Regions from separate parts of the Teichococcus aerofrigidensis genome, predicted to be linked through region 1. Evidence: riboswitches for the same ligand, from Rfam matches in the RefSeq annotation. Region 1 holds a riboswitch; the other holds the start of a gene.
The links. Region 1 has a riboswitch for cobalamin ahead of ACVMLK_RS12685 (ABC transporter substrate-binding protein). Riboswitches for the same ligand answer to the same signal wherever they lie in the genome.

Region 1 (3,397 bases):
TCGCCGGTCGCGGGGTTCCAGCTGTAGCGCGTGTCGCCGTCCCGCAGGCCGTAATCGGCGCCGTAGAGCGTCTGCAGCGCGGCGATGTCGAGCATCATGTAGGTCTGCGGCAGGTCCCACGGCCCGGCGGTGAGCTGGCCGAGCGTGCCGCCGGAATGGCTGCGGTAGCTCATCACCGTGAATTCGCTGTTGTCCCAGGCGGTCTCCATCGCCTGTCCGGTGATGCCGGTGGCCTCGTGCGGATGCTTGAGGCCGAGCGCGTGGCCCAGCTCGTGCAGCAGGGATTCGTAGGCGTAATCGCCGAGCGCCGGGTGGCGGTAGTCGTAGCGGTCGCCGAACCAGACATCCCCCGCCTTGTCGCTGCTGCCCGGGGAATAGGCCCAGGCGGTGGGGGGCTGCGAGGACTGGGCGAAGCGGATCTCGGCCTGGCTGGCGGCCGCCTCGCTGACCTGCAGCAGGGTGAAGCCGGTGACCGGGAAGGCGTGCAGCAGCGCGGTCTCGCCCGAGGCGGTGCCGAGCAGCGCGGCGCGCGCCACGGCCTGCTGCGCCGAGGAGACCGGCAGGAAGCCGGTGAGCGCCTCGCTGGAGCCGCCGCCATAGGCGCCGGCGGATTGCGGGAATCCGAAGCGCACCGGGCCGCCCCAGGCGGGGCCGGAGATCAGGGCATCCACCGCCGTGTTGCCGGAGGCGGTGGCCATCCGCACCGGGGCCTCCTGGGCCTTCAGCGTGCCGGCGAGGGCCGTGGTGGCGGTGTCGTCCGCCGGCGGGGCGGCGAGGCAGGCCAGGAGGCTGCCGCATTTCTCACACATGGACCGCCGTCACTCCTGGCAGAATCTTACAATACGGGCGGGAAGCTAGGGCCGGGCACGCTCCGGTTGCAAGCTGGGCCGCGGCATGGGCGCTCCGCGGCGGCGGCCGGGCTTTTGTCTTGCCAGCCCGGCGGCCTTCCATTACCGGTGCCGCGTCGGTGTCCGAGAGGACCTAACAGGGAACCCGCCATGGCCGCGCGCCATGAAACGGGACTGCCCCCGCAACTGTAGGCGGCGAGCCGGATCCCGGCAGGCCACTGGGATGCCTCCGCAGGGAGGCCGCCCGGGAAGGCGGGATCAGGCACTGACCCGCCAGTCAGGAGACCTGCCGGCACGTGTGACCACCAGCCGGGCGGGGTTGTCCGGGCAGGGATGCCGATGAACGTGCTGCAACGCGACCTCCAGCGCGGCCCGCGCCCGCGTGCCGCCTCTCCGGAATGCCCCGCCTGGCCATCGCGCCGCCGGCGCCATCCTGACCGGAGATCTGCGTCATGAGGTTTGCGTCCCTCCAGGCCGTGGCGGCGGGCCTCGGCCTGCACCTGCTGCTGCCCCTCGCCCCCGCTTTGGCCCAGCCGGCCGCCGCGCCCGCGTCGCAGGCCACCGCCTATCCGCTGACGGTGGAGAATTGCGGCGAGCGGCTGACCTTCGCCGGCCCGCCGGACCGCGCCGTCACCATCGGACAGTCCGCCACCGAGATCCTCTACGCGCTGGGCGCGGGCGGGCGCATGGCCGGCACCGCGCTCTGGTTCAACAACGTGCTGCCCGAGTTCCGGGCGCAGAATGACAAGGTGCCGCGCCTCGACAACAACGCGCCGAGCTTCGAATCGGTGATCGCCAAGCGGCCCGGACTGGTGGCGACGCAGTTCGAGTGGATGATCGGGCCGCAGGGCGTGGTCGGCACCCGGCCGCAGTTCCACGAGCTCGGCATCCCGACCTACATCATGCCCGCCGATTGCGAGGGCAAGAACAACCTGGTCGGCGCCGACGGCACCCGCACCGCCGCCTTCTCGACCGAGAGCCTCTACAAGGGCATCGGCCAGCTCGCCGCGATCTTCGACCGGCGCGGCGCGGGCGAGGCGCTCGTCGCCGACCTCCGCGCGCGCGAGGCGCGGGCGGTGGAGCGGGCGCGGGGTCTCGGGCTGAAGGATGCCTCGGCCGCCTTCTGGTTCTCCAGCGCCGATCTCGACCTCGACCCCTACATGGCCGGGCAAAAGGGCATCCCCGGCTACATGATGCGCACCCTCGGCCTGCGGAACGTGGTGCAGTCGGACGAGGAGTGGCCGACGGTCGGCTGGGAGACCATCGCGCGGGCCAATCCCTCGGTGCTGGTCATCGCGCGCATGGACCGGCGCCGCTTCCCGGCCGATGACTACGAGAAGAAGCTGGAGTTCCTCCGCAGCGATCCGGTGACGAGCCAGATGGAGGCGGTGCGGCGCGGCCGCATCGTCATCCTCGACGCGCATGCCATGCAGGCCACCATCCGGCTGATCGGCGGGCTGGAGACGCTGACCGAGGCGATGGCGAAGCTGGAGAAGTGAGCTTCGTGGCGGCGCCGCCCGCGCTGTGGCCGCGGCTCGGCCGGGCCGCGCTGGTCAGCCTCGGCATCGCGCTGGTGCTGGCGCTGGCGCTGCTCGCCGGCATCTGCATCGGCGAGACGGCGATCCCGCCCGCGACGGTGCTGAGGACGCTGGCCAACAAGTCGTTCGGCGCCGCCTACGAGATCGACCGGATCGACCAGGGCATTGTCTGGAACTACCGGCTGACGCGCGCCATCCTCGCCGCCTGCTGCGGCGCCGGCCTCGCCGTCTCGGGCGTGGTGCTGCAGGCGCTGCTGCGCAACGCCCTGGCCGATCCCTACCTGCTCGGCATCTCCGCCGGCGCCTCGACCGGCGCGGTGCTGGTGACGGTGGTGGGCATCGGCGCCGGCGCGGTCTCGCTCTCGGCCGGGGCGCTGGCCGGGGCGCTCACTGCCTTCCTGCTGGTGGCGGTGCTGGCGCGGGCGGCCGGCGGGGGGGCGGGGCCGCGCGGCGCCGGGCAGATCGTGCTGGCCGGCATCGCCGGCTCGCAGCTGTTCAACGCGCTGACCGCCTTCCTGATCACCCGCTCGGCCAGCGCCGAGCAGGCGCGGGGCATCATGTTCTGGCTGCTCGGCAATCTCAGCGGCGTGCGCTGGGACGACACGGCGCGCGCCGTGCCGGTGGCGCTGGCCGTGACGCTGGTCTGCCTCTGGCACGCCCGCGCGCTCGATGCCTTCACCTTCGGCGCCGATTCCGCCGCCAGCCTCGGCGTGCCGGTGCGGCGCGTGCAGGCCACGCTGATCCTCTGCGCCGCCACGGCCACCGCCGTGATGGTCAGCATCGTCGGCGCCATCGGCTTCGTCGGCCTGGTGATCCCGCATGCGGCGCGCTTCCTGGTGGGCGTGCGGCACGGGCGGCTGCTGCCGGCGGCGGCGCTCATCGGAGCGGTCTTCCTGATCGCCGCCGACGTGCTCTCGCGCACCCTGGTGCCGGGGCAGGTGCTGCCGATCGGTGTCATCACCGCCCTCGTCGGCGCGCCGGTCTTCGCGCTGATCCTGATCCGCGCGCGGC
Region 2 (3,397 bases), on a different contig from region 1:
GCGGCCCGCACGCGGCGCAGCGCCGGGGTGCGCCGCTGCGGCAGAAGCTGCGCATTGGCATCTGGAACAGCTTCGTGCTGTCCTGTGGCAAGCCGGGTGGGAACTGAAGGTTGGTTGGCCTGACGCAGGTTCTTGCTGCATCAGGCCGGTAGGGACGTCAGCCGTGCGAGGCGCGGCTCAGGCGCGCCTGGAGCCAGCCGGTCGCCAGTCCCAGCGTGGCCCAGAACAGCAGGCTCACTGCGGTCACCCCCGCGATGAAGCGCTGGGTTAAGGCGTCCGGCACGGCCGATGCCTCGGCAGGCGCCGCCGGGGCGCCCCAGAGGTGCGGGAGAGCGATGACGATGACGGCCAGCACGGCCCAGGGCAGCCGCCGGGTGAAGGCGATCAGCGCCAGGCCGCCCGCCGTCAGCAGCGCCGTCGCCACCCACCAGACCTGACGGTCGGCGAGTTCTGCCACCGGCGTGCCGGGGAGCTTGGGTGGCAGGCCGATTGACGGGGCCAGGGTGAAGACCGCGAAGCCCGCCAGCCCCCAGAGCAGGCCCTGCCGCCAGTCCGCCACGGCGCCGCGCAGGGACATGGCCGCCCCCAGCAGCAGCGCGTAGGCGATGCCGGTCAGCATGTCGGCCAGCACGGTATAGAGCGTCCGCTCCAGCCCGTCCTCCGGCGCCCAGGCTTCGGCGCCATGCTCGTGCGCCTCGGCAGCGTGGTCGGCGTGCCCCGGCGCGGCGCTGTCCTGGTGCTCGTAGGTCTCGGCCACGAGGATGGTGGGCACCGTGTTCCACTGGTGCCCGAGGCTGGCCACGGCGCCCGCCAGGATGCCCGCGAACAGCGCCACGACCAGAAGCCGCCTGAGATGGTCCATCATGGTCCGGCTCAGTGGCAGGGGAAGCCGTTGGAGTGGCGGGTGTCATGCGCGGCGTTGTGCAGCAGGTCGTTGTGCGCGAAGCCGACGCCCCAGAGCAGCAGGGTGCCGAAGGCCAGGGCGAGGACGCTGGCCAGCACGCGGCCAGTGCTGCTGGCCGCGGCCTGATGGATGGAAGCCGATGTGGCTGGGATCTGCATGAGGAGGCGCTCCGCCGACGCGCCCCGCGCCGGTCCAGAAGGTTGACCACGCCCCGGCAGGTCTCCTGGCTCGCGAATCCTGACCGATGCGCCTGCCTTCCCGGCACCGGGGTGCCAGTGGCCTGCCCAACGGGCAGACGGCGCATCGGTGATCCGCCAACAGTTGCGGGGGCAGCCGCCGACTGAACTCCGATCGGAGCCGCACGACGTTCCCTTTTCACCCGCTCGCGCGGGACCGGTGCGGCGCCTAGGCTATCGTGTGGCGCTTGGCAGGTACAAGTTCTGACAGCCCTTGTCCGGCAGCCCACTCAAGAAGTTACGCCAGTCCGCAGCACCATGCCGTCTTGCAAAAAATGATATGTTATAACATAACTACTAAATGACCTTGGTATCAGAAGCCTTGACGTCGGCTGATCCGCAGGCGCCGCGCATGCTGGCCGCTGCCGAACCGATCATCCTCGCCAGCATTCTCGCTCCCACCGTGTCGCTCGCGGTCTGAGGGCGCAACCTGCCCAGGCCGCTTCTGCGGGATGCGCAGCGCTTGGCCCAGCAGGCGCCGTTCGTGTGTTCCGGGATAGGTGAGCCAGATATCGCGGTGATGCAGGCGCTCGCGGGTTTTGAGCCTCCGCTGCACCCGGCGCTGCTGGCCGACATGCTGTTCCTCGCCAACTTGTTCGCCGAGGTGTCGGACAGTCAGCAGGTCCGCCTGCGCTTGGAAGCCGTTTCGGACGATAGCTGCGCGCTGTTCCATGCCGATGCGGTGCGCCTGCGCCTTCTCTGCACCTATTGCGGCGATGGGACCGAATGGCTGGCGCGGGCGGGCGGGGCGGCGGAAGCCCGGCGCTTGCGCGACGGGGACGTCCTGCCCGACCGCGCCAGCATTCAGCATCTGCCCATCGGTGCCGCCGCCATCCTGCGCGGCGAGGCCGGGATGCCTGGCCACGGCTACATCCACCGATCCCCACCCATGCCACGTGATGCGACCGGCCGCGCCTTGCACCCGCGCCTGCTGCTCTGCATCGACCCGGCCGAAGAGGACTGACCGCCATGGCGAGCCAAGCGCAATCCCCGACCGACCCTCGGCTGCCTGTCACCGTGCTGTCCGCTTCCTCGGCGCCGGGAAGGCCACCTTGCTGAACCAAGTCCCGGCGAACCGCGAAGGACGGCGTGTCGCTGTCATCGTCAACGACATGTCGGAGGTGAACATCGACGCTGCCCTGGTCGAGCAGGGCGGCGGCCTATCGCGTACCGAGGAGAAGCTGGTGGAGATGTCGAATGGCTGCATCTGCTGCACCCTGCGGGACGACCTGATGCAGGAGGTGCGGCGCCTGGCCGAGGAAGGCCGCTTCGACGCGCTTCTGATCGAGAGCACGGGCATCAGCGAGCCCATGCCGGTGGCCGCCACCTTCGACTTCCGCGACGAGAACGGGCAGTCGCTTGACGATATCGCCCGCCTCGACACCATGGTGACGGTGGTGGATGCCCAGGCCTTCCTGCGTGACTACGGCTCCGCCGATACCCTGGCCACGCGCGGCGAGACAGCGGGCGAAGGCGACACCCGGCTGCTGGTGGACCTGCTGGTGGAGCAGGTGGAGTTCGCCGACGTCATCGTGGTGAACAAGGCGGACCTGGTGAGCGCGGAGGAGTTGCAGCGCCTCTCCAGCATCCTGGCCACCTTCAACCCGCAAGCGGCCTTCATCCCGGCCACGCTGGGCCAAGTGCCGCTGGCGGCGGTGTTGGAGACCGGCCGTTTCGACTTCGCCCGCGCCCAGCAGGCGGCGGGGTGGAGCCAGGCGCTGGCGGGCCACCACCCGCCGGAGTCGGAGGAGTTCGGCATCCGCAGCTTCGTCCGGCGCGCGCGGCGGCGCTGCATCCGGCGCGCTTCCATCGCTTCCTGCAATCCGAGATGCCCGGGGTGGTGCGCGCCAAGGGCTTCTTCTGGCTGGCCAGCCGTATGGCCTGGGCGGGATCATGGCAACTGGCCGGGGCGGTAGGGCGGCATGAGGCCGCAGGCTTCTGGTTCGCTGCCGTGCCTGAGAGCCGCTGGCCGACCGACCCGGAATGGCGTGAGGGCGTGCTGCGCAATTGGGTAGAGCCTCATGGCGACCGGCGGCAGGAGATCGTCTTCATCGGCGTCGAGATGAACGAGGCTGCGCTGCGCCATGCATTGGATGCCTGCCTACTGACAGATGTCGAGATGCGGGGCGGGCCGAAGGCTTGGGCAAGGCTACCGGACCCGTTCCCTGAGTGGCGCCAAGCCTAAGGCTACGGTTCCGCGTCCGGCGTCATCAGGGTCGTCGGGTCACATCCCATTGCCTTGAGGTCGGCCGGGCGC

Region 2: it holds a riboswitch for cobalamin, as region 1 does, so the genes downstream of both, ACVMLK_RS14925 (CbtB domain-containing protein) here and ACVMLK_RS12685 (ABC transporter substrate-binding protein) in region 1, are expected to answer to the same signal.

What each region holds. Positions count from the first base shown of each region.
Region 1 covers NZ_JBSXMU010000054.1:19,012-22,408, reverse strand. The annotation lists gene ACVMLK_RS12690 (M10 family metallopeptidase) at 1-809, opposite strand, end outside; cobalamin riboswitch at 949-1,156, shown strand; gene ACVMLK_RS12685 (ABC transporter substrate-binding protein) at 1,301-2,347, shown strand; gene ACVMLK_RS12680 (FecCD family ABC transporter permease) at 2,353-3,397, shown strand, end outside.
Region 2 covers NZ_JBSXMU010000076.1:4,935-8,331, forward strand. The annotation lists gene ACVMLK_RS14915 (class I SAM-dependent methyltransferase) at 1-107, shown strand, start outside; gene ACVMLK_RS14920 (CbtA family protein) at 158-865, opposite strand; gene ACVMLK_RS14925 (CbtB domain-containing protein) at 874-1,062, opposite strand; cobalamin riboswitch at 1,101-1,317, opposite strand; gene ACVMLK_RS14930 (DUF1826 domain-containing protein) at 1,604-2,104, shown strand; partial or broken gene zigA (zinc metallochaperone GTPase ZigA) at 2,110-3,325, shown strand.